DNA from 2 places in the Aminomonas paucivorans DSM 12260 genome. Region 2 is predicted to be linked to the other one. Evidence: riboswitches for the same ligand, from Rfam matches in the RefSeq annotation. Region 2 holds a riboswitch; the other holds the start of a gene.
What was found. A riboswitch is a leader RNA that binds a small molecule or an ion and turns the genes downstream of it on or off. The one in region 2 is predicted to bind thiamine pyrophosphate.
Positions count from the first base shown of each region.

Region 1 (15,093 bases), 880 kb from region 2:
ACCACCGGGGAGGGGGGCATGGTGGTGACGGGGGACGAGGACCTGGGGGAGCGCGTGTCCGTGCTGCGGCAGCACGGCATGTCCAAGGGGGCCTGGAACCGCTACGCCGAGGCGGGGACCCCCCAGTACGAGGTCATCATGCTGGGCTTCAAGGACAACATGCTGGACCTTCAGGCGGCCATCGGCCTGCACCAGCTGGACAAGCTGGACCGGTTCCAGGGGCGGCGGGAGGAGATCGCCGCGCGGTACGACGAGGCCTTCCGGGGACAGCGGGGCATCCTGCCCCTCGGCTCCCCCTCCTACGAACACGTGCACGGGCGGCACCTGTACTGCCCCCTGGTGGACGTGGACGCCCTGGGTTTCGACCGGGACACCTTCATGGCCCGCCTGAAGGAGAGGAACATCGGCACGGCGCTGCACTACAAGGCGGTGCACCTGCACCGGTACTACCGGGAGCGCTTCGGCTGGGCCCGGGAGGACTTCCCCCAGGCCGCCCGGGTTTCGGACCGCCTCGTCTCCCTCCCCCTCTTCCCGGACATGACGGACCGGGACGTGGAGGACGTGGTGGAGGCGGTACGGGAGGTCTGCGCCGCCCCGGAGGCCCGATGACCCCCTCCCCGGAGGTCTCCCTGGTCATCCCGGTGTACAACGAGCAGGAGAGCCTCCCCGCCCTCTTCGACCGCCTCTTCCCGGTGGTGGAGGGGCTGGGACGGTCCTGCGAGGTGGTGTTCATCAACGACGGCAGCCGGGACGCCTCCCTGCCCCTGCTGGTCCGGGCGGTGCAGGACCACCCCTACGTGCGCCTCATCGACTTCAACGGGAACTTCGGCCAGCACATGGCCATTCTGGCGGGGTTCGCCCACGCCCGGGGAGAGAAGGTCCTCACCCTGGACGCGGACCTCCAGAACCCCCCGGAGGAGATCCCCCGGCTGCTGGAGCAGATGGACGGGGGGCACGACGTGGTGGGCACCCACCGGGTGGGACGCCGGGACCCCCTCTTCCGGAAACTCGCCTCCAAGGTGGTGAACCGCATCTCCAACCGCATCACCGGCCTGGCCATCCAGGACTACGGCTGCATGCTCCGGGGCTACGACCGGCGCATCGTGGACCTGATCAACCAGTGTCGGGAGACCACCACCTTCCTCCCCGCCCTGGCCCAGAAGTTCGCCCAGTCCCCCGTGGACATCCCCGTGGGGCACGCGGAGCGGGAGCACGGCACCTCCAAGTACGGCCTCTACCGGCTCGTGCGGCTGAACTTCGACCTCATGACGGGGTTCTCCCTGGTGCCCCTCCAGGCGGTGACCCTCATGGGCCTGCTGGTGTCGGCCCTGAGCGTCCTCTTCGGCCTCTTCCTGGTGCTGCGCCGCCTGCTGGTGGGGGCGGAGGCGGAGGGGCTCTTCACCCTCATGGCCCTGAACTTCTTCCTCCTGGGGGTGCTCCTCTTCGGCATCGGCATCTCCGGGGAGTACGTGGGGCGCATCTACCTGGAGGTTCGCCAGCGCCCCCGCTACCTGGTGCGGCGCCTCTACCCGGAGGGTCCGGAGAAGGAGTCCCGGCCGTGACCGCCCCTCGGGTGCTGGTGTGCGGCTACAGCGAGGTGGGGACGGCCTGCCTGGAGGCCCTGCTGGACCTGGGGGCAAACGTGGTGGGCCTCTTCACCCACCGGGACGACCCGAAGGAGAACCGGTGGTTCCGCACCCCCGCCCCGGTCGCGGAGGCGGCGGGAATCCCCGTGTCCACGGAGAGCCTGGCCTCCCCCGGAGGGATCGCCCTGGCCCGAAGCCTCAGGCCCGACCTGCTGCTGTCCTTCTACTACCGGGACCTGCTGGGGGCGGACCTGCTGGCCCTGCCCCCCCTGGGGGCCTACAACCTCCACGGCTCCCTGCTGCCCCGGTACCGGGGCCGGGTGCCGATCCACTGGGCGGTGATCCGCGGGGAGACCCGCACCGGGGCCACCCTCCACGTCATGACCCCCCGCCCCGACGGGGGGGACCTGATCGACCAGGAATCGGTGCCCATCCTCTTCGAGGACACCTCCCTGGAGGTGTTCCGCCGGGTGACGGACGCAGCGGTGCGGGTGGTGCGGCGCTCCTATCCCCTCCTGGCGCAGGGTCGGGCCCCCCGCACCCCCCAGGACGAGGCCCGGGCCACCACCTTCGGCCGACGCACCCCCGCGGACGGGCGGCTGGACTGGACCGGCGACGCCCTGGGCCTGTACCATCTGGTCCGGGCGGTGACCCGCCCCTACCCGGGAGCCTTCGCCTTCCTGGGGAACCGAAAGCTCTTCGTCTGGAAGGCCTGGCCCCTGCCGGAGGCGGGGCAGCCGTCGGTGCCCCCCGGGACCTGCTTCGAGGACCCGGAGGGGGGTCTTCGGGTGCGCTGTGGCTCCGGGGCCCTGCGGCTCCTGGAGGTGCAGGAGGAGGGGGCCCGGGAGGACGAGGCCATGCCCGGCCTGACGCCGGGGGCGCGGCTGTCCTAGCCCGCAAGGGACGGGACGCCGGAAGAAAGGATGAGGGACATGAACGTGCTGATCCTGGGGGCCAACGGCTTCATCGGCAGCTTCCTCTGCGAGAAGATCCTGGCGGAGACGGACTGGACCGTGACGGCCCTGGACCCGGGAGACTCCAACCTGGGGGCCTGCCTGGGCAACCCCCGGTTCTCCTTCCGCAAGGACACCATGGGGAACTCCTGGGACTGGATCGACCGGGAGGTGGAGGCGGCGGACGCGGTGGTGCCCCTGGCGGGGATCGCCCGCCCGGCGGTGTACATCGAAAACCCCCTGCTGATCTTCGAGCTGGACTTCGAGGAGAACCTGCGGGTGGTGCGGCGCTGCGCCGAGACCCGCACCCGGGTGGTCTTCCCCTCCACCTCGGAGGTCTACGGCATGAGCCCCGACGAGGAGCTGGACGAGGACCACAGCATCCTGGTGCAGGGCCCCATCGGCAAGTCCCGGTGGATCTACAGCTGCAGCAAGCAGATGATGGACCGGGTCATCGCCGCCCTGGGAGCCCAGAAGGGGTTGCCCTACACCCTCTTCCGGCCCTTCAACTGGATCGGCCCGAGGCAGGACGACCCCCTCCGCCCGGAGGGGAACGACAACCGCCTGGTGCCCCAGCTCCTGGGGAACCTGCTGCGCCGTCGCCCCCTGGTCCTGGTGGACGGGGGCGCCCAACGGCGCAGCTTCACGGACATCGACGACGGCATCGAAGGCCTCCTGGCCATCCTCCGTCAGCCCGAGGCGGCGAACGGGCAGATCTTCAACCTGGGCAACCCCCGGAACAACCACTCCATCCGGGAGGTGGCGGAGCTGCTGCGAGAGGTCCTGGCGGCCCAGCCGGGACAGGAGGACACGGCGTCGGTTCCCCTGACCGAGGTCCCCGCGACGGAGTACTACGGGACGGGCTACCAGGATGTGCGGGACCGGCGGCCCAGCGTGCGCAAGGCCAAGGAGCTGCTGGGCTGGGAGGCGACGCGCCCCCTGCGACAGACCCTGGAGCGCACGGTGCATTTCTACCTGAACCAGGGGTGAATGGCCGTGAAGATCCTGGGCCTGAAGGTGGACGTGGACACGCTGCGGGGCTACCGGGAAGGGGTCCCCAACCTCCTGGGGCTGCTGGAGGAGCTGTCCGTGAAGGCCAGCTTCTTCTTCAGCATGGGACCGGACAATTCCGGGAAGGCCCTGGTGCGGGTCTTCCGCCCGGGGTTCCTGGAGAAGATGCGCCGCACCAGCGCCGTGTCCACCTACGGCTGGCGCACCCTGCTCTACGGGACGCTGCTCCCCGCCCCTCTGATCGTGGAATCCGCCCCGGGGATCCTCCGGGACGCGGCGCGGAAGGGACACGACTGCGGGGTGCACGCCTGGGACCACGTGAAGTGGCAGGACCGGCTCCCCAAGCTTCCCGTCACCACCCTGGAAGCGGACTTCCGCCGGGCCTTCGACCTGTTCTCCCAGCGCACCGGCAAGGCGGCCCGAGCCTGCGCCGCCCCGGGCTGGCAGGTCACGGAGGAGAGCCTCCGGGTCCAGGAGGAGCTGAAGCTGGACTACTGCAGCGACACCCGGGGGGCCTTCCCCTTCCTGCCCCGATGGGGGAACAAGGTCTTCCGGACCCCCCAGATCCCCTCCACCCTCCCCACCATGGACGAGGTCCTGGGACGGGGCGGTCTGGAGGGCTCCCGGCTGGCGGAGCACCTCCTGGGGCTGCTTCGGGAAGGGCTGAACGTCTTCACCCTCCACGGGGAGATGGAGGGGATGGGCCAGCTGGGGGTGTTCCGGGAGTTCCTGACCCGGGCCCGGGACCAGGGGGTGCGCTGCGTCCCCCTGTCCACGGTGGCCCAGGCCCTGGACCCGGAGACCCTGCCGGTGTGCCCCGTGAGGATGTGCCCCATCGAGGGCCGGGCGGGACGGGTGGCCACCCAGATCATCGAGGAGGAACCGGCGGCCTGAGGCTTTCGGGCTCCCGAAACGGAGGAGGAAGGACATGCGCATCGCCGTGATCGGCACAGGATACGTGGGCCTCGTCACCGGAGCCTGCCTGGCGGGCTTCGGCAACCGGGTGACCTGCGTGGACGTGGACGAGGAGAAGATCCGAGGGCTCCAGGAGGGGACGGTCCCCTTCTACGAACCGGGACTGGGGGACGTGATCCTCTCGAACCAGCGGGCAGGGCGCCTGGCCTTCACCACCGCCCTCCCCGAGGCGGTCCGGGATGCCCGGGTCTGCTTCATCACCGTGGGGACCCCCTCGGACGTGGACGGCAGCGCGGACCTCCAGTACGTCCTGGAGGTGGCGGAACAGATCGGTGCGGCCCTGGAGGGCCCCTCGGTGGTGGTCACCAAGTCCACCGTCCCCGTGGGCACCGCCGACCGGGTGCGCCACTGCGTGGCCCGAGCCCTGGAGGCCCGGGGGGCGGGAATCCCCTTCTCCGTGGCCTCCAACCCCGAGTTTCTCCGGGAGGGGGCGGCGGTGGCGGACTTCCTCCACCCCGACCGGGTGGTGGTGGGGGCGGACGCCCCGGAGGCGGAGGAGACCCTGCGGGAGCTGTACTCCTTCCTCCCCCAGGAGAAGGTTCTCTTCATGGACATCCGCTCCGCGGAGATGACCAAGTACGCCGCCAACGCCCTCCTGGCCACCAAGATCTCCTTCATGAACGAGATGGCCCGGATCTGCGAGCTGGTGGACGCGGACGTGGAGAAGGTCCGTCTGGGCATCGGGTCCGACGGACGCATCGGCTACGCCTTCATTTCCCCCGGGTGCGGCTACGGAGGCTCCTGCTTCCCCAAGGACGTGCGGGCCCTGAGACACACCGCCCTCCAGAAGGGCTACTCCCCCCGGATCCTCCAGGCGGTGGAGGACGTGAACGAGGCGCAGAAGCACGTGCTCTTCCAGAAGATCCTGCGGCACTTCGGGGGTGAGCTGGGGGGGCGCGTCCTGGCCCTCTGGGGCCTCTCCTTCAAGCCCAACACCTCGGACCTGCGGGAGGCCTCCTCCCTGGTGCTGATCCAGGACCTCTTGGGGGCGGGGGCCTCCCTGCGCCTCCACGACCCGGTGGCCCTGGAGGAGGCCCGGCGGCTCCTGGGAAACCGGCCCGGCCTGGCCTTCCTGACGGATCACTACGAGGCCCTGGAGGGGGCGGACGGGCTGGTGCTGGTGACGGAGTGGGATCTGTACAAGCAGCCGGACTTCCGCCTGGTGGGGCAGAAGCTCCGGGAGAAGGCGGTCTTCGACGGGCGCAACCAGTACTCCGGCCCGGAGCTGCGCCGCCGGGGCTTCGCCTACTACGCCATCGGAAGGCCCTAGCGGATCAGGGCGAAAGGCTCTGGGAAGCGGGCTCCCCGGAACGGAGCCAAGGCTTTGCCCCGGGAGACGTTACGTCTCCCGGGGCAAAGCCTTTTCGGTAACCCGGGGAGCCTCGGCCTGCGACCCGAAGAACCGAACGGCGTCGCCCCCCTGCTGCTTGGCGAGGTACATCGCCATGTCGGCATTCTTCGCGAGTTCGATGGGGTCGCACCCGTCGTCCGGGGCGATGGCGATACCGATGCTGCAGGAGATCCCGATCCGGCGTCCGTCGATCTCGAAGGGACGGGCCAGCGCCCTGCGCAGCTTTTCGGCGACCACGAGGGGGGCCTTCTGCGTCTCGACGGCAGGAAGGAGCACCACGAACTCGTCCCCGCCGATGCGTCCCACGGTGTCGGACCCACGGATGCAGGCCCTCATGCGCCCCGCAGCCTCCCTCAAAAGGACATCCCCCACCGCGTGGCCGAAGGTGTCGTTGACCGGTTTGAATCGGTCGAGGTCCACGAACATCAGCGCAAGCCGCGTCCCGTTCCGTTTCGAGAGGGCAAGGGCCACGTCGAGGCGGTCGAAGAAGAGCGCCCGGTTGGGCAGGTCGGTGAGCGGGTCGTGCCGGGCCAGGTGTTCCATGCGCTCGGCGGTGCGTTTACGCTCCGAGATGTCCCGCGTCACGCCGTGGTAGCCGACGAGTTTTCCCACTCCGTCGCGGTGCGGGACCACGTTGACCTCCGTCCAGAGCCAGGTCCCGTCCTTGCAGATCAGCTCCAGTTCGTATCGCAGGGCTCCCGTTCCGGCGTCCGTCCGGCCCTCGGCGGCGTACTGGGCGCTCAGACGCCTGACGTGTTCGACCCCCTCCGGCTTGAGCAGGCTCCAGACGGTGGTTCCGACCACTTCGTCCTGCGTAAAACCGCGCATCCGTTCGTCTGCGGGGCTGACGTAGGTGAAACGACACTCCGCGTCGGTATGCCAGATGGTGTCGCTCGAATGCTCCGCCATATACCGGAATTTCTCCTCGCTCTCCCGGAGGGCGTCCTCCATGCGCCGACGGTCCGTGACGTCGGTGATGCTCGACAGGACGCAGGTTTCGCCGCCGATCTCGAGGGTGTCCGAGGAGAGCGCCCCCAGCATCGTCTCTCCGGAGCGCAGGCGGAACGGGTACTCCCGATCGCGGACGCTTCCGGTCTTCACCAGGGCTTCGACGACGGCACGACGGTCCGATTCGACGGCCCAGAGCCCCAGTTCGGAGAAGGTTCTCCCGACCGCTTCGTCGTAGGCGTATCCCGTGATGCCCACGAAGCCTTCGTTGACCTCCCGGATGAGACCGTCGGAGAGACGCGCGAGGGTGAGGACGTAGGGGGCGGAGCGGAACGCCCGGGAGAACTTTTCCTCCTGAGCGCGCACGTCGAGCAGCAGCCTCCGGGTCACCATGAGCGTGAGGCTGTAGGTCAGGAGGATCGACAGGAGCTGGTACAGGAAGACGATGAGGGTCTCGAAGCCGTTCGCCGCGAAGAAGTCCCCCCACGACGCATCGGCCCCCGAGGTGATCCGCACCAGCCTCACGATGTTGATCAGGGCGAACGCTCCGTAGACCGACCCGGTCAGGAAGGTCCAGCGGCGGACCTCCGGACCGATGGAGACGAGGAGGCGCCAGGCCCCCTGGGCGGTGAAGAGGGTCATCAGGACGGAGACGAGAGCGGTCCTCGCCGGAAGGTGGTCCTGGACGAGGGAGTACCGGGCGAACAGGACGGCAAAGACGCCGAGGAGGACGACGTTGTGGAGGTGTCCCCCCCTTCGTCCAAGGAACCGGTCCGTCCCGACGAGGGTCATGAGGGCACCCGACATGATGACCACGTTTGCGAGGAGGATGGAGGCGGCGTTCGGGATGATCCCGCGCAGGAACAAAAGGCAAAAACCGACGGCCACTGCGGCAAACCCTCCGGCCCACAGTCCCATCCCGGAGAACCTTCCGCGGTTCTGCCTCCAAAGCATCAGCAGCAGGAGCGAACAGACGAAGACGATGGCGGCGCTGGTGAGGACCACGGTCCGCATGTCGAACAAATTCATGAAATGGGGGCTCTCCCTTCGGACATGCGGGGCCGGATGCCTGCTGGTTGGACGACGCGCACAACCGGGCCGCCCGAGCGCTTACGGGGCGTCTCCTCCGGTTCCGATCCTCGGCGACAAGAAACGAAACGAGACGCGACACCCCCGGCGGCACCCTTCGGGGTCACACCTTCCGTCCCCCTCGTACCCGTTCCGGAGGCCCTTGGGGACTCTCGAAGCGATCCCGCAGCGTGCTTCGTCCGTTGCGCGCCGATCCCTCTTCCCGGTGACGGGGCCGATCCTCCGGCGTCCGTGCGCTCCAGTATAGCCGGAAACCTCACCGAACGAAGCAGGGCCTTCCGCAGGGAGTCGGAGCTTCCCCGGAACCCCGCCGTTCAGGAGGAGGCATTCTCGGTCGGAGGCCTCCGGTCCGGGGGGACCCAGTCCTCCGGGGCCTTCATCTCCCAAAAGGCCTGCACCACGTCGGGGTCGAAATCCTCCCGGGACTGCTTGTAGAGCAGATCGCACACCTCCGCCAGGGGCCACCCCTTCTTGTAGGGGCGATCGCTGGCCAGGGCGTCGTACACGTCCGCCACCGCCACGATCCGCCCCGCCAGGCTGATCTCCGTTCCCTTGAGCCCTCGGGGGTAGCCCCGGCCGTTCCACTTCTCGTGGTGCTCCGCCATGGCCTGCTTGGCCACCTCCGGAAGGGACACGGGGGCCAGGATGCGCTCCCCCACGGAGGGGTGGGACCGGATCAGGGCGAACTCCTCGTCGGTGAGCTTGCCCTGCTTGCCCAGCACCGCATCGGGGATCCCCAGCTTGCCCACGTCGTGGATGATCCCCCCGAAGGTGATCTCCTCCAGGGTGCGCTCGTCCGCCCCCAGGTGGCGCGCCAGCTCCACGGACAGGTCGCAGACCCTGCGGGAGTGCCCCGCCGTCACCGGGTCCTTGGCGTCGATGGCCTCCACCATGGCCGCCACGGTCTGGTAGAGGGTCTCCTTCTGCTTCTTCGCCTCCGTAAGTGCCCGGGCGAACCAGTCTGCCGCCACCGCCAGGGCCGCCACGCTGCGGACCTGCTCCAGGGGGAGGGACCGGCGCCAGCGGAGGAGCAGGTAGCGGGTCTCCTCCTCTTCCGGCAGGGGGACGATCATCCGAAATCGCCACGGGTCCCGAGGGGTCTCGAGGACCACCGCCTCCTTCCCCGCTCCCTCCAGGGCCTCCTCCACCCCCAGGGCACGGGTCCGTTCGAAGACCTCCCGAAAGGAGAGCCCCGGGGACTCCACCTCGATGCCGTCCTGAGCCCGGATCTCTGCCAACACCGAGGCAAGTCTTTCGGGGATCTCCTTGGGATCTCGGGTCTCCCGCACCAGGTCCAGGATGCCGAAAACGGAAAGCCGATGGGTCCGCTCCTCCCCGTGGAGCACCCGGAAACGCAGGTACAGCCCCGTCCCGAAGGTCAGGACCCCCGGGGTCAGGGGGCCTGCCAGGGGAGCGGCCCACAGCCCCGAGGCCAAAAGCGCCTGCTCTCCCCCCAAGAGGAGGACCACCAGGCCGCCGAAACCCAGGGCGGCCCAAAGGGGTCGGGCGAAGAGGGCCAGGACCGCCCCCAGGGAGGCCACCAGGGCACCCAGCAGGGCGGCGGCCCAGGGGGGAATCCAGCGGGGCGTCCCTCCTCCCAGGAGCGTGCGGATGGTCTCCCCGTTGAACTGGGCGCCGAAAAGGCTTCGCACCCCTCCCCCGTTCGGGGCGGTCACCACGTCTCCCGCCCCGGCGGCGGCCACCCCCACCACCACGATGCGGTCCCGGAAGGCCTCCGGGGGCACCTTCCCCTCCAGGACATCCCCGTACTCGAACACCCTCGGGGGAACCCGGGAGAACCGAACCCAGACGCGCCGATCCCCGTCCAGATCCAGGCGGGCCTTCCCCAGGCGCAGGATCAGTCCCCGGGGGGACTCCTCCACCTCCGGCTTCAGGCCCAGGGCCAAGGAGACTCCCGCCAGGGACAGGGAGGGCGCGACCCCTCCCGCCACAGGCCACAGGGGGACGGCGTAGCGAAACACCCCGTCCTCGTCGGCCTCCACGTTGGTGACCCCCACATCCGCCACCCCTCGGAACAGGGCGTCGTAGGGGGGAAGGATCCGGGGCGGAGCCTTCCCCTGCCCCGGGGCCAGGTGGATCGCCGCCACCACCCGACCGTGCCGGGCCGCCGCCCGGGCCAGCAGGGCGTCGTCCTCCGGATCCCCTCCCTCGGGGAAGAGGATGTCCAGCACCACCGTCCGGGCCTCCCCCAGCCGATCCAGCAGGGCCGCGTGGTAGCGCCTCGGCCAGGGCCAACGGCCCATACGGGCCAAGGTCTCCTCCCGAGCCAGCACCAGGACGACCTCCAGGGGCACGGGCACCTCCGGCAGAAGGGAGAGGCGCAGGTCGAAGGCCCGCCTGTCCAGGTCCCGCACCGGGGCGGGAGGGCTGGCCCCCAGGAGAGCCCCCAGCAGCCCCGCCGCCAGGACCAGCAGGGAGAAACCGGAACGTCGTCCCCTCCACGCCTTCGGGATCATGGCGCCCTCCCTCCTTCTCCGGCTGAACCCCTTCCGTACCGGGCGTCCATTGACAAGGACGCGCCCTTCCCCTTGAATGGAGGCGCATCGGGGGAGTCGGAAACGACTGAGAGGAGGCCGCAGGGCCTCGACCCCTTGAACCTGATCCGGGTCATGCCGGCGAAGGGATGGTGCCCCCTGGAACCTCCAAGGACCCCTCTCTTCGGCCGCGCCCTGGGCGCGGCCCTTTGCGTTTCTCCCCGATGACGTCCGGCCCCGGGCCGCCTCCCGGGAAGGAGGTCTTCTCCATGTCCGACCGCACCCGCGCCCTGACGGAGGGCGCCGTCGCCGCCGCCCTGTCCCTGGTCCTGTCCAACCTGAAGCTCTTCGCCCTGCCCCAAGGGGGCTCCGTGACCCTGGAGATGGCCCCCCTCTTGGCCTTCGCTCTCCTGCGGGGTCCCCGGGCGGGGATCGCCGCGGGGACCCTCTCCGGCCTCCTCCAGCTGTTCTTCGGGGGCTACGTGGTGCACCCCCTCCAAGCCCTCCTGGACTACCCCGTGGCCTTCGGGGCCGTGGGCCTGGCAGGGATCTTCCGGGGCGACGGGCTGCCCCGGCAGATCGCGGGGCTCCTGCTGGGCGGGGGGGCCCGGTTGCTCTGCCACGTCCTCTCCGGGGTGGTCTTCTTCGCCTCCTTCGCCCCCCAGGGGACCAACGTGTGGCTCTACTCCCTGTCGTACAACGGGACCTTCCTCGCCCCCAGCCTGATCCTCTCCGGCGCGGCGGCGATCCCCCTGGCCCGGAGGCTGGCGGGAAAGGTCGGGCAGGCCGCTTCCCCTCGGTGACCCGAAACGCCCCACCTTGTCCATCTCATCCCATTGCCCTAATATGACGCTAAAGAGCCTCTCTGCCAAGAGGCTCAAGCGTCTGGACCGACCCGACATCGTTCGAGGAGGGATGGGCATGAGGCACGGAGATCCGCAAGGGGGCAGGAGGCGCCACGTCGTCCTGCTGGCCCTCGCCCTGGCGACCCTGGTCTGGGCCGTTCCGGCCTGGGGGGCCGCCAAGGTGGTCGCGCTGGTGGGGAAGGCGGAGGTCTACGACGCGGTTCAGAAACAGTGGAAGCCTGCGGCCCTCGGGGCGGAGCTGCCGGAGGGGGCCAAGCTCCGGACGGCTCCGGGTTCCCTGGTCACCCTGCACTCCGCGAAGGGACAGGTGGAGGTCCGGGTCACCGAAAAGACCACCCTCTCCTACGGGGCGGAGCCGGGAAAGGAACCCCGAAACGTCCCCCCCGGCAAGGTACCCGAGACCTACCGCATGGACCAGGGAACGGGCTGGTACCGCGTGAAGCCCGGGACGCCCCTGGACGTGGCCACCCCGGTGCTGGTGGCGTCGGTGCGAGGCACCGAGTTCGGGGTGGCGGTGACGGAAAACGGCACCTCCAGCGTCTCCGTCACCGGGGGCACCGTGGAGGTCACCGACGCCCTGGGGAACACCCAGACCCTGGGGACGGGCATGTCCACCACCGTCTCCGCCACGGACGTCCAGGAGGCCCTCACGCCTCCCGCCCCTCCCACCGTCCCGGGGACCCTGCCGAGCGTCGGCCCCTCCTCCCCCCCTTCTCCTCCCGCTCCCTCCCAGCCCGGCGGGGGCGGAGGAGGCGGCGGAGAACGAGACGGAGGCCCCTTCGGCGGCCATGACCCCTGCCTGTAACCCCCACGCAAGCGCCGTCTCTCCCGGATGCCGAAGGGCTCAGGGGTCGCCGTGCCCCTGGGCCCCCGGCGGATGATCCCGGTTTCGCATGGGAAAGGGGGATCCGTTCATGAGAAGAACCGCCCGGCTCCGCAGTGGTCTTTCGCGCCCCCTCCGGCTGTGCCGCCTCGCCTTCCTCGTCCTCCTCCTTGGGACCTCCCCCTCCTGGGGCAGCACAATAGTCAACGTGGCCCCCGCCCCCGAGGCCGTCCTGCCGGGGGGGGACCCGGTGGTGTTCACCTGGACGGCGGACTACGACAACTCCGGGGGAACCGTCTCGGTCTACCTGGAACCCGAAGGAGGCGCCTCGTCCGTCGTCGCCTCCGCCGACGGGGCTCCCGCAGGCTCCAACTCCGCCACCGGCCCCTCCCTACCCAGCGGCACCTACCACTGGTGGGTCGTCATCGTCAACGGAGGAACCCACGAGTCCGTCAGCACCTCCTTCTCCGTAGCCGGAGCCGACCCCACCCCGACGCCCTCCGTCACCCCGAGCCCCACACCCACCCTCACCCCGACCCCAAGCCTCACGCCGACGCCCTCTCCCACCCCCACCCCCGCAGGACCGGGGAAGCCCTCCCCCGTCTCTCCCTCCGGGACCGCGGACCGGGGCGTTCTGACCCTCCAGGGAAGCCCCTACGAGGGGCCCCATCCCCACGCCGCCACGGAGTGGGAACTCTCCGGGTCCCCCTCCGGACCGACCGAAGGGCTGGCAGCCCTCCTCCGGGCAAACCGCAAGACGACCCCTTCCGGGACCCCCCTGCTGGCCCTGCTGACGGGGCCCGCCACGGCCCTGGATCTGCCCCCCCGGCTCTACCCCGTGGGGAACTACGCCTTCCGGCTGCGCTACCGAGACGACCAGGGAAACTGGAGCGAGTGGTCCGACCTCGGGACCTTCCAGCTTGCGGACCCGGGAGACTCCAACGGGAACGGGGTGGCGGACGCTCAGGATCCGGGTCCCGTGACGGTGGGAAACCGCTCCTTCGACAACACGGAGCCCAACGCCAAGGCCTGCACAACACAGTGCTGGAACGGGGCCATCGGCTTCGTGACCTCCTCGGGGAGCCTCCTCTCCCTGGAGGGGCTGCACCTGAGGGCCATCCTCCCGGAGGGCTACCAGTCCCCTGAGGGCAGCATCTCCAAGCTGGGAGGCATCCTCCAGGTGGGCATCTACGCCCTCCAGATCTCCGGGCTCTCCACGGGAGGGTCCACCACCGTGACCCTTCACCTGCCCGGGCCCCTTCCCGCGAACGAGGGACGCATCTTCACGTATCACTACTCCGCCCAACAGGCCCGCTCCTCCGGGGCCACGGGGGAGACGGCCTCCGTGACGGTCTCCGACGGGGGCCCCGACGACTCGGACGGCCAGGCGAACGGGCAGATCCTCCTGCTGGTAGGCCCGGGGACCTCTCCGTCCTCCGCTCTGGTCCGCAACATCGGGGACGGGGTCCACCGGGCTCCGGCCTCCTTCTCCGAGTTGATGGACCGGAACGCGGGGAACGTCTGCTACGGCCCCCCGACCTCGCAATCCGGGGGAGGAGGCGGGGGGTGCAACGGGGGGTTCCAGGGACTCCTGCTCCTGGCTCTCCTCCTGCCCCTTCTGATCCTGGCGCGAAACCGACACTGAGGAGGAGGGATCCCCATGTTCCGTTTCCAAAGCATCCAGGCACGGCTCCTGGTGGTGGTTTCCCTGATGGTGGCCCTGACCTGCCTCGTCCTTGGGGGAACGGGCCTCGCCCTCTTCCGCCGGGCACTCTCCCAGGAGCTGCACGCCGCCCTGAGACGCACCTCCCTGGAGGTGGCCTCCACCCTGGATGCCCGCATCCAGAGGATCTACGCCATCCTGACCACCGCCGCCGCCAACGATCGCTTCCCCCGGGCCCACGACCGGGCCGACGAGACGGCCTACCGGGAGAACCGGGAACGGCTATGCCAGATCCTCGGGGAGGTGAAGGCCCTGTACCCGGAGTTCACCAACCTGACCCTCCTGGGGCCCGACGGCAAGGGGTTCACCTTCGACGACAAGGACGTGGACCTGGGGGACCGGGGCTACTTCCGGCTTGCCCTCCAGGGAAAGGACAACCTCTCCAGCCCGCTGGTGAGCAAGACCACGGGGCTGCTGGTCTCCGTGGCGGCCATCCCGGTACGAAACCCCCAGGGAACGATCACGGGGGTCTTCACCGCCGCCCTGGACGGAACGCTCTTCTCCCGCATCGTTTCCGAAATCCTCTTGGGCAAGACGGGGCACCCCTTCGCCCTGGACCGTTCCGGGGCCCTGGTGGCCCACAGCGACCCGGAGAAGGTGAAGAACCTGGAAAACCTGCTGGAGGAGGGCAAGGGACGGGACGCCTCCCTGCGGGAGATCGCCCGGCGCATGACCGCGGGGGAACGGGGTGAGGGGACCTACCGCGAGGACGGGCGGGGCATGACCGTGGCCTTCGCCCCCATCGGGGACACGGGCTGGTCCTTGGCCGCCCCGGTCCCGGAGGAGGAGGCCTTCGCGGCGGTGCGCTCCACCACCCTGACCCTCCTGGCCCTGACCCTGGTCTTCGTGGCGGCGGGGGTGGGCTTCGCCTTCCTCTTCGCCCGCAGCGTGGCGAGACCCATCCGGGACACCAGCGCCCAGATGGCCGCCATCGCCGAGGGGGACCTGACCACCCGGGCCGAGGAAGGGGCGCTGCGGCGACACGACGAGATCGGCGTCCTGGTCCGAAGCATGGAGGACATGAGGGGGCACCTGGCCTCCCTGATCCGCTCCCTGGGGGAGGAGGCCTCCCGGGTGAACGCCGCTGCGGAATCTCTGGCGGCCCTTTCCCAGGAATCCGTGGCCTCCATGGAGGAGATCCGTTCCTCCGTGGATCAGGCCGCCGCCCTCTCCGAGTCCAACTCCGCCGCCCTGCAGCAGACCAACGCGGGGGTGGAGGAGGTCTCCTCCTCCGCCACCAACGCGGCGAACGCCGCTTCCCAGGGCGCGGAGG
Region 1 is NZ_CM001022.1:434,791-449,883, reverse strand. It holds gene APAU_RS01960 (DegT/DnrJ/EryC1/StrS family aminotransferase) at 1-609, shown strand, start outside; gene APAU_RS01955 (glycosyltransferase) at 606-1,562, shown strand; gene APAU_RS01950 (formyltransferase) at 1,559-2,479, shown strand; gene APAU_RS01945 (bifunctional UDP-4-keto-pentose/UDP-xylose synthase) at 2,519-3,529, shown strand; gene APAU_RS01940 (polysaccharide deacetylase family protein) at 3,530-4,444, shown strand; gene APAU_RS01935 (UDP-glucose dehydrogenase family protein) at 4,479-5,795, shown strand; gene APAU_RS12405 (diguanylate cyclase domain-containing protein) at 5,865-7,853, opposite strand; gene APAU_RS01925 (CHASE2 domain-containing protein) at 8,228-10,390, opposite strand; TPP riboswitch at 10,470-10,576, shown strand; gene thiT (energy-coupled thiamine transporter ThiT) at 10,678-11,211, shown strand; gene APAU_RS01915 (FecR family protein) at 11,330-12,079, shown strand; gene APAU_RS13480 (choice-of-anchor U domain-containing protein) at 12,189-13,742, shown strand; gene APAU_RS01905 (methyl-accepting chemotaxis protein) at 13,758-15,093, shown strand, end outside.
Region 1: linked by a shared signal. The riboswitch ahead of thiT (energy-coupled thiamine transporter ThiT) and the one ahead of thiD (bifunctional hydroxymethylpyrimidine kinase/phosphomethylpyrimidine kinase) in region 2 are both predicted to bind thiamine pyrophosphate.

Region 2 (15,093 bases):
GTCCCGGTCGAAGAGACGAGGAAGCAACAGACGCCGCTGGTGGAGGAGGAACAGGTGCACCTCCCCCAGGTGGGCCGCCAGGTCCTCCAGGGTGGTGTCCGCCCCCACGAAGTGGCACAGCAGCCGGTCGGTGTTGGCGAAGCCTCCCTCGTCGGTGGGCAGGGGAAGCTGGTCCTGGTAGCAGTGGAAGTCGTAGCGGAACAGCAGCAGCAGGTCCAGGGAGAGGCGCCCCCAGGGAAGGTCCCAGGGGGCGCGGAAGGCCTCCGCCTCCTCCCGGGAGGAAGGAACCGCCAGGGGACGATCCCGAAGGGCCCTCACCGCCGGGTGTTCCCCGAAGAGCCAGCGCACCCCCTCCGTCCCGCAGCGATGGCGTTCCTCCGGGGACAGCCCCGGCCAGAAGGACAGAACCGCGCCGGGCTGGAACTCCTTCAGCCCCCAGCGCCCCCGGAAGGCCCGGTCCAGCAGGAGTTGCCACCGGGTACGCCGCAGACTCTGCCGGCAGTCCTCCGGGAAAGGGCCTGGGGCGGCGTCCAGGAAGCACTCCGCCGCCTCGGCCCGGAAACCCGCCGTCCCCTCCTGCGTCAGGCTCCAGACTCCCTCCCGCTCCTCCACCAGGCCCCTTCGGGCCAGGAGGTCCAGGTCCTCCGGGGACTCCCCCGCCAGGACAAACAGCTCCCCCGTCCACACGGGGTGGTCCCGGTCGAACCGAAGCAGCGCCGTGGTTGCGGACATGCGGTTTCTCCTCTCCGGGCCCCGGAGGCCCCTCGGAACGCCCTACGGCGCCGGGGCCGCCAGCCGGTCCCCGTACACCGTCACCGCCTTCTCCCAGGTCCCCGCCGGGTAGGTCTTGGAACGGACCCCCTCGGGGAGGATCTTCGTCAGGGTCACGGGGGCTCCGCCGTTGCCGGAGAGGCGCAGCACCAGACGCTGCCCCGCCCGAAGGCCCACCAGGGTCTCCCGGGGCAGGGCAACCTTCGGTCCTCCGTAGGGAGCCCCTTGGGTGTCCAGGAGGCGGAGGGCCTTGAGCCCCCCCCGGTCCACCCGCACCAGGCCCCAGGGCCCTCCCCGAGCCCCCGTCAGGACTCCCTGGAGCAGACGAAGGTTCGTCTCCTCCCCCGGAGGGGCCGCCTCCAGCAGTTCCGCCGCGTTTCGCAGCAGGGCGCCCCCCGGATCCGCCCCCTCCCCCGTCAGGATCGGGGCCAGGGCCTTCCCGGCACCCCGGGGATCGGCGGGCCAGAACGCCGCAGCCTGGGCCACCGCGGCCAGGCTCCGGGACGGGGCCTCCCCCTCTCCCGGGGGGATCCTTCCGGCCATCCAGAGAAGCACCCCCGCGGGGGGCTCCCCCTCCACCGTCAGTTCCTGGATCCCTCCAGCCAGGGGGGACCGGGCGTTTCCCAGGATCAGGGCTCCCTGGACCTGGATCCGGACCCGTCCCCGATGGGGGGCCAGAAAGGCCGGAACCCCCGCCTGGGGCACCAGCTCGAACCGTCCGCTCCTCTCCCGGACGGAGCAGCGCTGGGTGCCCGTGGTGCGCAGACCGGAGGGCTCCGGGTCCAGGGACTGCCCCTCCAGGCGCAGCTCCAGAAATCCCTGCTGGGCGGCGATCCAGGCGGGCAGGTTGGCCCCGGGGTGGAACCGGTCCACCACCTCCACCCGCAGGGGAACGGGCAGTCCCGGAGACACCCGCGCCCCGGGAACGGGGGACACTTTCTGGACCTCCAGGGCCATGCCCACGTCGAAGCCCGTCCGGACGGAGCCCTCCGGCAGGGTCAGGTCCACCTCCTCCCGGAGGGGTTTGCCCTTCAGGTCCGGACCGGTGTACCGGTAGGCCACCGCCAGGGGAACGCCGGGGTCCAGCTCCACCTCCACTCGGGGTCCCTCCGCCCCACCGGGGACCGACAGGACTCCCAACCCGGAGGTGAGGGAAAGCACCCCCCGCTGGGGCCCCGAGGCGAGGTCGCCCTTCCAGTGCAGCCGAAGCTCGTTGCGGGCCCCGGGAAGGGAGGGGATCGCCGGGACGCGGGGAACCAGTTCCACCCGCGGGGCCCCCTGGGCGGTCCCCAAGGCGCTCCCCAGGACCCACAGGGCCCCCAGGATCAGCCCGCGAAGAGATCGGAATCGTCGCATCGAACACACCTCCACGTAGTTCCGTTCAGGGCAGGGGGTTTCCGGTCTCTCCGGGATCCCCCTGCCGAAGCCGTTCCCACAACGCCTGGGCTCCGGGGTAGGTGGCGTCCCGGGAGAGCAGTTCCTGCAGGAAGGACTGGGCCTCCTCGTTCCGCCCCTGTCCCTCCGCCGCCTGGGCGGCCAGGAAAAGGGCGGGGGCGTCCCGGGGAGCCAGATCCAGGGCCCGTCGGGCCTCCTGAGCTGCGGCGTCGAAGCGCCTCCGGGCCAGGTGGATCCGGGCCAACATCCGGTGCGGGCTCGGATCCCGGGGGGAGGAACGCACCGCCTCCTCCAGGATCGCCAGGGCCCCCGCCTCGTCCCCGGCGGACCAGCGCGCCTGGGCTCGGGCCAGCAGGTCCCCGGGAGGGGAGGGAGACGGGGCGGGGGAAGGGAAAGCCTGGGAGGGCTGGGGAGAAGGGCTCGGGACGCCCGAGAGCGTCCCCTCCTCTCCCCGGGACGAGGGGGAATCGGGACGCAGGTGCATCGCCGCCCCCGTGAGGGCTCCCGCCGCCAGCACCGCCAGGACCACCCACCGTTTCTTCGGAGAACGCCGAAGGGGCAGGGGGTGGGTCCGCCGCTCCCCCTGGATGAGGGCGTTTCGAAACGCCTCCACGGAGGGGTAGCGGTCCTGCGCCCGCACCGCCAGTCCCCGCAACAGGGCCGCCTCCGTCTGGGGCGGCAGGGGGACCTCCAGCAGGGAGGGGGCCACCAGGGTATCCTCGTGGAGCCGGTCCAGGGCATCCGGGGGAGGCTGGCCGGTGAGGCAGCGATACAGGGTGGCCGCCAGGCCGTACACGTCCGACCAGGGCCCCTGCTCCCCCCGGCTCCGGTACTGCTCCTCCGGGGCGTAGCCGGGCTTGAGGATCACCGAAAGGCTGCGGCTGCTGCGCCTCAGGGCGGAGCGGGCCGCGCCGAAGTCCAGGAGGGTGACGGTGCCCTTCCGAGGCACCAGAACGTTGTCGGGGCTCACGTCCCGGTGCAGCCACCCCACTCGATGGACCTCCTCCAGGGCGTCCATCACCGGATGGAGAAGCTCCAGCGCCTCCTCCAGGGGGATGCGCCCCCCCCGATCCTCCAGATAGGCCTTCAGGGTCCGCCCCTCCAGGTAGGTCATCACCATGTAGGCGGTGCCGTGAGCCCGGAAGGAATCCCGCACGGAGACGATGCCCGGCACGTCGTCGAACCGGGCCAGGGTCCGGGCTTCCTCCAGGAAACGCTCCAGCCCCTCCTGGTAGGCCTCCCCCTCCTCCCCCGCCGGGGGCACCACCCCGGGGCCCCTAGGGTCCCGGGCGACCAGCCCCAGGGGAAAGTACTCCTTCACCGCCAGCTTCCGCTCCAGGGAGCGGTCCCAGGCCAGGTAGGTGATGCCGAAGCCGCCCTGCCCCAGCACCGCCCCGATGCGGTAGCGGTCCTGCAGCAGGGTGCCCGGGGGCAGCCGGGAGGGGGAGGAGACCTCCACGGGGCCTCGCCCGCAGTGGGGACAGGCTTCGCCGGTCCAGCCCTCGCCGCCGCAAAAGGGGCACCGATCCTCGCTCACGTCTCCCGCCCCCCCTCCTCCACCGCCAGCACCACCGCCGTGGCGTTGTCCTGGGCGGCCTTTCCCTTCCGGGCCACCGCCTCCAGCAGGGCCGCCGCCGGGTCCTCCCCATGGGCGGACAGGGCCCGGGCCACCTCCCGATCCTCCAGGGTGCGGGTGACCCCGTCGGTGGCCAGGAGCACCCGGTCCCCGGGGCGAAGGGGCAGGGGATCCCCCGACCGGGCCACCTCCCGAAGCTCCTCAATGCCCAGGAAGCTCACCAGGGCATCTCGCTCCGGATGCCGGCGGGCCTCCTCCGGGTCCAGGCGGCCCGCCGCGGCGGCCCGCAGAAGCCGGGCCCCCACGGTGTGGTCCTCCGAAAGGAGCCGAAGCTCCCCGTCCCGCAGGAGGTACAGGCGGCTGTCCCCCACGGTGGACCAGTGGAGCCCCCCCTCGTCCAGGAGGGCCAGCACCAGGGTGGTGCCCACGTAGCCCGGGAAGCCCTCCCGGCGCCCCAGGGCGGACACGGCGGCCTGGGCCGCCGCCACCGCCCGCTCCAACAGGCGAGGGGACACCTCTTCCGCATCCTCCCCCTGGACTACCCCCCGCACCGCCTCCTCGGCGACCCGGGAGGCCCGGCCCCCCAGGGGGAGGCCCCCCATGCCGTCCGCCACCAGGGCGACCCATCCCCTCCCCCCTCGGGGAGGGAAAAGCCCCCACACGTCCTGCTGTTCCTCCCGGGAGCCCTGGATCTGCCCCCCCCAGCCCCGGACCTTCACGGGCGTCCCTCCGGAGGGTCGTCCCGGCGAGACCGTCCCGGCGGGGCGGGAGGCGCCGTCAGATAGCCCCCTCCCTCCCGTCCCGCCGGAAGGGAGTCGTCGAAGGCCAGCACCAGCAGGGGCAGCCAGAAGAAGGCCACCAGGATCCCCCAGAGCCAGAAGTCCTTCCCCAGCCTCTGGGCGATGCGCCCCCACAGCACCGTGTGGGCCCCCGCCGCGACCAGCCACGCCAGGGGGTGCAGCAGGGGCAGGAGGGCCACCCCCGCAAAGGGCCCCGTGAGGAGAATCCCCAGGAGCACCCCCGCCAGGGCCACCGCCCCCGGGGCCAGCAGCAGCACCACGTAGGCCCCGGGCAGGTCGGCGCACCGGCACAGGAGAATCAGATTGTACACGGGGATCAGGTACCGGGGGTAGCTGTCCCGGCGGAACTTCCTCCCCACCCGGTAGAGCACGTAGGCGAAGAGGGCGTAGACCCCCAGGCCCAGGCTCAGGGCCGACAGGGCCAGCCACACCGCCACCCCCGCAAGGCCCCACAGGCAGCCCATGGCTTCCATCCCCTTCTCTCCCTCCCCGGTCCCCTACCGGGGCCCCTCTCCGGCCTCCACCAGTCGGCGAAGGACCGCCTCCAGCTCCCGAAGCTTCTGGCCGTAGGCGGCCCAATCCCCGGCGCGGGAGGCCTGCTGGGCCTGCTCAAAGAGTTCCTGGGCCTTCCGGGCCAGGTCCTTCGTCCCCGGGGACGGGACCCCCCCCTCCCCTTCGGGGCGGGGCTCCGCCTCCCGGACCGCCGGGGCCGCCGGGGGCCGCCTCTTCGCGGCCTTGCCGCCCCCCAGCACGTCCTCCCCCACCAGCAGGGTCAGGGCCTCCCGGAAGGTCTCCGCCCAGACCACCCGTCCTCCCGTGGAGAGGATCACCCGCTTGAGTTCCGGCAGCTCCCCCCGCTCCGCCTTCAGGTACAGGGGCTGGACGTAGAGCAGGGACTTGCCGATGGGCACCACCAGCAGGTCTCCCCGGATCACGTCGGAGCCCCGCTGGCTCCACAGGGACATCTGGGCGGAGATCTCCGGGTTCTGGTCGATGAGGGCCTCGATCTGCGGGGGCCCGAAGATGAGCTTCTGCTTCGGGAACTGGTACACCACCAGCTCCCCGTAGTGCTCCGGGTCGCACCGTCCCGCCATCCAGCCGATGAGGTTGCTCCGCCCCACGGGCATGAAGGGCACGATGAGGGCGAACTCCGGCTTTTCCTTCCCCAACAGCTTCATGGTGACGTAGTTGGGGGAGAGGCGCTTCTCCCGGCCCGCCGGGGACACCTCCCACACGTCCTCCTTGTTGTAGTAGGTGTTGGTGTCCGTCATGTGGTAGACCCGGTACAGCTCGCTCTGCACCTCGAAGAGCCCCTCGGGGTAGCGCAGGTGGGCCCGCAGCCCCTCGGGCATCTCCGAGACGGGGCGGAAGAGCCCCGGGAAGACCCGGGCCCAGGTGGCCGCCAGGGGATCGGCGGGATCCATCAGGTAGAACCGCACCGTGCCGTCGTAGGCGTCCAGGGTGATCTTCACGCTGTTGCGCAGGTAGTTCACCCCGTTGAGCCCCTCCAGGGAGGGGTCCTCGATGGCCAGGGGCTTGGAGTAGGGGATCCGGTCCGTGGCGGTGTAGGCGTCCTGCACCCAGAGGATGCGCCCCCCCAGCACCACCGGATAGGGGTCGTCGTCGTAGGCCAGGAAGGGGGCCATCTCCCGCAGAACCTCCCCCAGGCTTCGGCGGAAGAGGACGCGGCTGTCCGGACGCAGGGAGCCCGTGAAGAGGATCTCCGTGTCCCGGAAGCGCAGGGCAAAGAGCAGCCGCCGCCACAGGGACCCCAGGGGCACCCCTCCGGTCCCCTCATAGGTGCTCCGGGCGTTGGCATCCCCCATGGGGTAGTCGAACTCCTTCACCTCCGTCCGCACCAGGGCGTAGGTGTTGGTCTTCTCCCCGAAGTAGACCTGGGGACGGCGGATGTCCAGGGAGACGGAGGCCTTGGGGGGCAGGTCCTTCACGAAGAGCACCGGCATCCCCCCGGGGGCCACCTCGTTCACCGGGTTCATCACCACCCCGAAACCGTGGGTGAACTCCAGGTGCCGGTTCACCCAGGTGGGGTTCTGGAGCTGACTGCTGTCCAGCTCCCGCACGGAGAGCATCACCTGCCGATGGACTCCCGACTCGTCGAAGTTATAGCGGTCGATGTCCACGTCGGAGAAGTCGTAGTAGGAGCGGATCTCCTGAAGCTGCTTGTAGGTCCGCAGCAGCGGGCCGTAGTCCCAGAGGCGGATGTTCCGCACCGTGTCCAGATCCGCCCTCAGGTCCTCCGGGGTGGTCTCCCCCGAGGGGGTGACGGAGAGGGCCCGGATCCGGTCCAGACCGTAGGCCTTGAGGGTGGCGTCCATGTGGAAGCGCAGGTAGGGCTTTTCCATCTCGTACTCGTTGGGCTTCACCACGTACTGCTGCACGATCCCCGGCACGACCACCCCCGCGATCCACCCCGCCCCCAGCAAGACCGCCAGGGCCACCAGGGAGGGACGCCACAGGGGACGGAAGAGGTTCACCGCCAGCAGCACCGCCGCGACGGCCGCCGCCCCCACGTTGAGGTACAGGGCGGGGAGCTTCACGTGCAGGTCCACGTACCCCGCCCCGAAGACGATGCCCCCGGGGGAGAGGAGCAGGTCGTAGCGGTCCAGCCACCACCCCGCCCCCCAGAGGAGCAGGAGGGAAGCGCCCAGGACCGCCAGGTGCCCCCGCACCGCCGGAGACACCCAGGGGCGCCCTTCCAGAAGCTGCACCGACCGCCCCAGGAAGTAGACCAGCAGGCAACCCGCCAGGGTGGTGAGGAGCAGCCCCGAGAACCACCCCTGGGCGAAGCGCCAGAAGGGCAGGGAGAAGACGTAGAATCCCAGGTCCCGGTGGAACACCGGGTCCGCGGTCCCGAAGGGCTGGGCATGGAGGAACCGCAGCACCAGCCCCCAGGCGCCCCGGGTTCCCAGGCCGTTGAGGACCCCCAGGACGAGGGAGGCCCCCAGGATCCAGCGCCCCGCGGGGTGGGGACCGGGGAGGTCCGCGAACCCTCGGGAGACGGCGAGACGCCAGTTCAGAAAGGTGAAGGCCGACGAGGCGACGAGGGCAACGGCGAAGAGCCCCCATTGGGGGAGGATCCGGGTCCAGAACACCGTCTCCTGTCCCAGGGACCGAAACCACCACAGATCCGTGACCCACCGGGCCAGCCAGGGCAGGCCGCTGAAGAGGACCAGCGCCGCCCCGGCCAGAAGGGGCAGCTTGCCCAGGCGGAAGGGCCTACGGGGAGGGGGCGGGGTCGACTCCAGGATCTCTTCCCCCTCGTTGTCCCCCTGTCCGGGGATCCACTCTTGGGCTCCTCGGGGAAACCAATCTCGAAACGTCATGGACCTTCCTCCTTCGCGGATGGGGACAAGGTCCCGGGGTGTGCCGTGACTTCGAGGAACGGCCGGGACAACCCGGGGAGTATAATCGGACCATCGTCCCCTTGGGGTACGATTGTAGGACCTATGCGGCGTCCAGGGAAACGTCCTCCTGAAGGCGCCTCCGAGAGGTGACTCCCGTGGAAGCTGCCACACCCTTTGAAACCCTAGCGGAAATCCCGGTGGACGAAGTCCTGACCCTCCAGCTCGTCCGGGGCAAGGGGCTCCCCCGCCTCGCCATCCTCAACCAGAGCACCGGCAAGAAGAAGCACACCTCCCTGGCCTGGGCGGAGGGACAGGAACGGAACCTCAAGATCAAGACGGGACGCACCTCCAGCCGGGAGTACCCCATGGAGGACGTGCGGGCCGCCGTGTCCCGGCTGGTGGAGCAGGCGGGACAGGATCTGACCCTCAAGGCCCTCCTCTGGAGGTCCGTGCAGGTGTTCGGCGACCTGATCCACCGGTCCCGGTCCGTGTACAGCGAGGCGGAGTGCCTCGCCGTGCCCGAGTCCAAGAGGGACACCCTGTGGCTGGCCTACGCCCCCTCTCCCCGGGACCCCCACCGGGTCCGCCCCTGCTTCGCCGAGACCCCCGAGGAGACGCAGCTTTTGGACGGACACCGGACCGAAGGAAGGCCCTGGCGGGGCATGGACCTCCCCGGTTCCCCCCCCTCCTCCCTGAGGAACCTGCCCTTCGTGCGGGACCTGTCCCACGCCAACCCCGACCGATGGGGGGTCCCCCTCATGACGGCGGCCCAGGCCATCCTCCTGGGCTTCCGGGACTGGTCCCCCGACGGGGAGCAGGACCTGGGGGAAGCCCTCTGGGCCCTCCTGCCCGGACCGGACTCCCGATCCGAGGAGACCCTCACCAACCTGGCGGGGAAGGGGCGGGAGTTCTGGACCCGCATGACCGCCTACCTGCGCCTCCAGCCCCTCCTGCACACCGTGGACCCCCGGGAGAGCGACGACGCCCCGGGAGAAGCGGAGGCGGAGGGCCTCAAGAAGCGGGAGCGCTTCTCCATGATGTCCCGCCCGGACCACTCCCGCATGTTCGTCGTCCAGCGCTACCTGGACGGGCAGGGACGCCTGGCCTTCAGCCTCGTCCCGGAAACCCGACTCCCCGGAGAGAAGGACCGCTTCCTGGTCCTGCAGGAGGAGGACTGGGAACGCATCCTCACCGCCTGCGCCCTGGGGGGAGAGCCAGATGGGCAGTACGCCACCTTCTCCCTGGTGCAGGCTCTGGAGATGGGCCGGTGGCTCGCCCTGGTCGAACCGATTCTGCGAGCCGGCTCCCCCAGCTTCCGTTGACCCGCGCCCGCGAGGCGCGATTCCGTTGCGATCTGACCCCGAAGAGGTGATCCCGTGAACAACCCGAGCCCCCTTGAGGCCATCCGTGCAAAGTGGAAGGACCACCCGGCGGTGCGCTCCGCTGCCGGAGAACTGACCAACATGGAGGACGACCTGGCCCGTCTCCGGGAAGCGGAGGACCCGGAGGAGCGCAAGGCCTATCGTCTTCTGTGGCAGCGCGCCGCCCACCAGTACTGGGAGCTGGTCTGGAGCCTGGTGGAGGCACGCATCGACGCGGAGAAGCTCCCCCCCGAAGCCCTGACCTTCGACGACGCGGAAAAGCTGGCCATCAACTTCGGCGTCCTCTCCTCCAAGGCCAATGTCCCCAACCCCCACTTCGCCGACGAACTGGACCAACCGGCCTGCCTGGACATCTACCAGTACGGACGCCTCACGGACTTCCTGGCGGAGAACTACGCCCTCCTCTTCGGGAAACCCTACGAGGGCCCCCAAGGGGGCACCACCCGGGAGGAAAAGCTGGCCCGCTTCGCCTCGGACCTGGGGGCCACGGAACAGCGCCGCCGCCTGGTGGTGTCCATGGTGCTCTCCCGCTGCGGCTTCATCACCCCTCCGGAGGTGGAGGAGATGCTCTCGCACCTGGAGGCGCACCTGCGCATCCACACGGAGGTGGAGATGCGCACCCGCCGGGTCCGGGAGGCGGACCCCTCGGACCGGGAGAAGATCCACGAGAACAGCAAGCGCTACGAGCTGGCGGAGCACGAGCTGCTGATCAGCCTGGAGCGGGCGGCCAAGGAGATCGAGACCTTCTCCGACCCGGAACTCCAGAAGGTGCTGGGCCTTCACGACCGCACCCGCTTCCTGGCCAACCTGGAGGTGCACGTGCGCAACGAGGCGGAGCGCTGGAAGACCCGGGTGGAGATGGCGGCTAGAAAGCACAAGGGCAAGGGCGTCCCCGCCCTCAAGGGGGAACTGCGGGAGGCCTTCAACCACAAGAAGGAGTTCATGACCCTGGCGGCGAGGAGCGCCCGCATGGACACTTCCCCCCTCAACGTGGACACGGGCAAGCCCGTGGGCTTCAAGCAGGCCGGGGAGATCATGATGGACCTCACCCCCCTGGATCCGGACATGCTCCGGGCCCCCCGGGTGCGCATGTACGGCATCCCCAAGGTGATCCTCACCCCCGGACGGGGCCTGGGGGTCTACGACTGGACGGACAACTCCCTCCTGATCCCCCAGTTCTCCCCCTACGGGGGGGTGCTCAAAAGCTTCTGCTTCGCCCTGGGGGCCTTCCGCTGGGACAACGACGAGGACCGGGTCCTGAAGGACTCCTACGGCCTCATCAAGGAGAACCGGGACAAGGGGATCCGAGCCCTCCAGGAGTCCTTCTGCCAGGACTACTTCATCTGGATGTCCAAGGAACGCCGGGGCTACCGGGTCCTCCCCAAGGAGACCTCCAAGTGGTTCCGGGTGCACTTCAAGAAACCCGCCTAGATCCGAAACGGGGGGGCGCGATCCCGGTCGGGGGTGCGGGGCTTCGTGCCGCACCCCCGACCTTTTTCGTCCTCCCGGAAGGCCCTCTTCCCGACCCGCTCCTTCCCCGCCGGAGGCAGACGTCCCCCTGCAAAAGGAGGTACCATGGACCCCCAAGGGGGGGGTGCCATGGAACGATGGATCGGGTCCTACCGCCTTTCGGACGATCAGGGCCTGCTTCGCCGCGACGCCATCTGCACCCTGGTGCAGGGAAGCTACTGGGGATGCCGCCGCACCCGGGAGACCATCGAGGCCTCCCTGGAACACTCCCTCTGCTACGGGGCCTACCTGGGAGAGGAGCAGGTGGCCTTCGCCCGGGTCGTGACGGACCGAGCGGTGATGTTCTGGCTGGCGGACGTCCTGGTCTGCCCGTCCCACCGGGGGCGAGGCCTCGGCAAGGGGCTGGTGGAACTGGTGCTGGACACCCCGGTCCTGCGGGGGCTCACGGGCCTCCTGGCCACCCGGGACGCCCCGGGGCTCTACGCCCGTTACGGCTTCGTCCGGGACACGGAGGGACGCTTCATGCGCCGCACCCCGCCGGAGGAGACCCCATCCCCCTGACCCGTCCGAGGCTCAAGGGGCCACACCCCCCCTCCTCCCGCCTCCTTCTGGACCTAGCCGTCCCGGGACTCCCGGGTTAGGTTGGGGCGGGAAGATTCCGGAAGGAGGACGAGAGATGGAACGCTATCCCGTGGGGCTGGTGCCCGGGCCGGTTCGGGTGCCCGAGGCCGCGGCGGCCCGATACGTTGAGGACTACGGCAGCCCGGACCTGGAGGGGGATTTTCTCTCCCTCTACCGAAGCTGCGAGGCGGGGCTGGCCCGGCTGCTGCACACGGAAAACCCCGTGGCCATCCAGTGCGGCGAGGGGATGCTGGCCCTCTGGGGGGCACTGAACAGCGTCCTGGCACCGGGGGACCGGCTCCTGGCGGTCTCCTCCGGGGTCTTCGGCTCGGGCTTCGCCGAGATGGGGCGGGCCCTGGGGCTGGAGGTGCGCCTCCTGGAGTTCCCCTTTTCCCGCCTCCCGGACCCCGAGGAGGTGCGGCAGGAGGCCCTGCGCTTCCGCCCCCGGATGATGACGGTGGTGCACTGCGAAACCCCCAGCGGGACCCTGACCCCCCTGGAGGACTACGGCCGCATCGCCCGGGAGGCGGAGGCCCTGCTGTGCGTGGACTTCGTGGCCAGCGCGGGAGGGGCCCCGGTGCGGGTGGACGACTGGGGCATCGACCTGGGCCTCCTGGGAAGCCAGAAGTGCCTCTCCCTGCCCCCGGACCTGTGCTTCACCTCCCTAAGCCCCCGGGCCCGGGAGGCGGTGCGCCTCCGGGGCTACCAGGGCTACGACGCCCTGGCCCCCTTCGAGGAGGCCCGCCTCACCGGGGCCTTCCCCTACACCCACCACTGGCGGGGGCTGGCGGCGCTGCGCCAGGCCCTGGACCTCTACGAGGAGGAGGGGCAGGAGGCGGTCTGGAGCCGCCACGCCCGAGCCGCGGCCCGCTGCCGAAGCCGCCTGGCGGACCTGGGGGTGGCGCTCTTCCCGGAGGAGGAAGCCTTCTGCTCCCCCACCGTCACCGCCGCCCGGGTGCCCGAGGGGTGGACCTGGGAGGCCCTGGACGGGGCCCTGCGTCGCCGGGGGGTGGTGCTGGGGGGCAACTACGGCCCCCTGGCGGGAAAGGTCTTCCGGTTCGGCCACATGGGAACCCAGGCCTCCCTCCCCCTGGTGGACCGGGCCCTGGACGCCCTGGGAGAGGTCCTGGCGAAGCGCCCTTGACGAAACCGCCCCCTTGGGGTGTACTGGGGACCACAACCCGCCCCTCCCGGGGCGGGACCATAGCTTCCGGGGGAGTCCCGCAGACGGGACTGAGAGGAAGGGCGAGGCCCTTCGACCCCTCGAACCTGATCCGGTTCATACCGGCGGAGGAAGGAAGATCCAGGGGCTTGACCCATCGTGGAGGATCCGCCGTCAGGGCGGGTCCTCTTTTTTTGTGGAGGAAGGAGAGACGCGGATGGGACTGTATCGAGGGGTGGCCCTCACCGTTGCGGGAAGCGATTCCGGCGGGGGGGCGGGGATCCAGGCGGACCTGAAGACCTTCGCGGCCCTGCGGGTCTTCGGCACCAGCGCCCTGGCGGCGGTGACGGTGCAGAACTCCCTGGGGGTCCGGGGGTTCCACCCGGTTCCGGAGGAGACGGTGCGGGGACAGATCGACGCGGTGTGCTCCGACTTCCCCGTGGGGGCGGTCAAGACGGGGATGCTGGCCTCCCAGGCCCTGGTGAGGGCGACGGCGGAGGCCCTGGAGGCGGCGGGGGTGCGAAACCTGGTGGTGGACCCGGTGATGGTCTCCCAGAGCGGGGACCCCCTTCTGGGGGAGGACGCGGCGGCGGCCCTGCGGGACCGGCTGCTTCCCCTGGCTCTCCTGGCCACGCCGAACCTCCCGGAGGCGGAGGTGCTCCTGGGGCGACGGATCCCGGGACCTGAGGCCATGGAGGAGGCCGCCCGGGACCTGCTGGCCCTGGGGCCGAAGGGGGTGCTCCTCAAGGGGGGACACCTGGAGGGGGAGGAGCTGGTGGACGTGCTGGCTCTCCCCGGAGACCTGCGGGTCTTCCGGCAGAGCCGCCTGCACACGGAGAACACCCACGGCACGGGGTGCACCCTGAGCGCCGCGGTGGCGGCGGAGCTGGCGGCGGGGTGCGACCTCCCGGAGGCGGTGGACCGGGGACGGCGCTACCTGCGCCAGGCCCTGGAGGCGGGGGTGCGGTACGGCCGGGGGCACGGCTGCCCCGGCCACGGGGTGACGCCCTCCTGGGTGGACCGGCGGTGAGCCGGTCGGTCTGGGCCCGGGTGGCAGAGGTCCGCCCCCTGCTGCACCACCTCACCAACCGGGTGGCGGCGCCCCTGCAGGCGGAGGTGGCCCTGGCCCTGGGGGCCTGCCCGGTGATGACCTGTTGGCCCCCCGAGGCGGGCTCGGTGGCCCGGGGGGCCGACGGGGTGCTGGTGAACGCCGGAACCCCGGAGACAGAGGCCCAGGCGGGTCAGGACGAGGCCCTGGCCGCCACGGAGGGCACGGAGATCCCGAGGCTGCTGGACCTGGTGGGCTGCGGCCTCTCCCTCCCCCGCACGGAGCGCCTCCGGACCCTGCTGGCCCGGCACCGGTTCGCCTGCGTGAAGGGCAACGGAGCGGAGGTGGCCGCTCTGGCGGGGCGCCCCGCCCTCCTCCGGGGGGTGGAGGGGACCACGGAGGTTCGGGAGGAGGATCTGGCGGACCTGGCCCGGAAACACCGCACCCTGGTGCTGGCCACGGGAGGGACGGACCGGTTCGCCGACCCCTTCCATACCGGACGCCTGGCGGGGGGACACGAGGCCCTGCGCTCCCTCCCGGGCAGCGGATGCGCCCTGGGCACCGCCCTGCTGGCGGCCTTGGCGGCAGGGGTGGAGCCCTTCGAGGCGGCGGGAGCGGCGGTGGGGCTCTTCGCCGCCGCCTCGACCCGGGCGGCCTCCCGAGGGTGCGGCCCCGGTTCCTTCCGGGTCGCCTTCCTGGACGCCCTGGGGGAGGCCCGCACGGGAGGGCTTCCCCTGCCGGAGGCGGAGGGGACGCCGTGACCGGGGACCTGCGCTCCCACCTGAAGCTGTACGTGATCCCGGACCTCCGGGCGGGGGCTCCCCGAAGCCTGATGGAACAGGCCCGGGCGGCCCTGGCGGGGGGGGCGGGGACGGTGCAGCTGCGCCACAAGACCGCCTCGGGGCGGGAGCTGTGTCGCCTGGGGGAGGCCCTGGCGGCCCTCTGCGACGATGCGGGAGCCCTCTTTTTCGTGAACGACCGGCTGGACGTGGCCCTGGCCTGCGGGGCCTCGGGGGTCCACCTGGGTCTGGAGGACCTGCCCGTGGCGGTCGCCCGCCGCCTGGCCCCCCCGGACTTCCTGGTGGGGGCCACCGCCCGCACCCCGGAGCAGGCCCTCCGGGCCTGGAAGGACGGGGCGGACTACCTGGGGGTGGGGGCGGTGGCCCCCACCCCCACCAAGGAGGACACCACCGTCATCGGGCCGGAGGGCTTCGCCGCCGTGGCCGCCTCAGTACCCCTGCCCTGCGTGGCCGTGGGGGGGATCACCGCCGCCGCCGTGCCGGACCTGCGGCGTCGGGGCGCCGCAGGGGTCGTGGTGGTGCGGGAAGCCGTGGGTGCCCCGGACCCGGCGGAGGCCTGCCGCAGGCTTCGGGAGCTTCTGGATGCTTGAGGTCCGGGCCCTGCGGAAGTCCTTCGGGGGGCGGCCGGTGCTGGGGGGGCTGGACCTGGACCTCCCCCGGGGGGGGTGCCTGGCCCTGGCGGGCCCCTCGGGGTGCGGCAAGA
Region 2 is NZ_CM001022.1:2,182,878-2,197,970, forward strand. It holds gene APAU_RS10345 (hypothetical protein) at 1-732, opposite strand, end outside; gene APAU_RS10350 (hypothetical protein) at 775-2,127, opposite strand; gene APAU_RS10355 (serine/threonine protein kinase) at 2,153-3,703, opposite strand; gene APAU_RS13570 (PP2C family protein-serine/threonine phosphatase) at 3,700-4,461, opposite strand; gene APAU_RS13575 (hypothetical protein) at 4,458-5,015, opposite strand; gene APAU_RS10370 (UPF0182 family membrane protein) at 5,040-7,886, opposite strand; gene APAU_RS10375 (hypothetical protein) at 8,105-9,229, shown strand; gene APAU_RS10380 (hypothetical protein) at 9,284-10,720, shown strand; gene APAU_RS10385 (GNAT family N-acetyltransferase) at 10,889-11,320, shown strand; gene APAU_RS10390 (pyridoxal-phosphate-dependent aminotransferase family protein) at 11,436-12,524, shown strand; TPP riboswitch at 12,583-12,693, shown strand; gene thiD (bifunctional hydroxymethylpyrimidine kinase/phosphomethylpyrimidine kinase) at 12,760-13,572, shown strand; gene APAU_RS10400 (hydroxyethylthiazole kinase) at 13,569-14,351, shown strand; gene thiE (thiamine phosphate synthase) at 14,348-14,980, shown strand; gene APAU_RS10410 (ABC transporter ATP-binding protein) at 14,973-15,093, shown strand, end outside.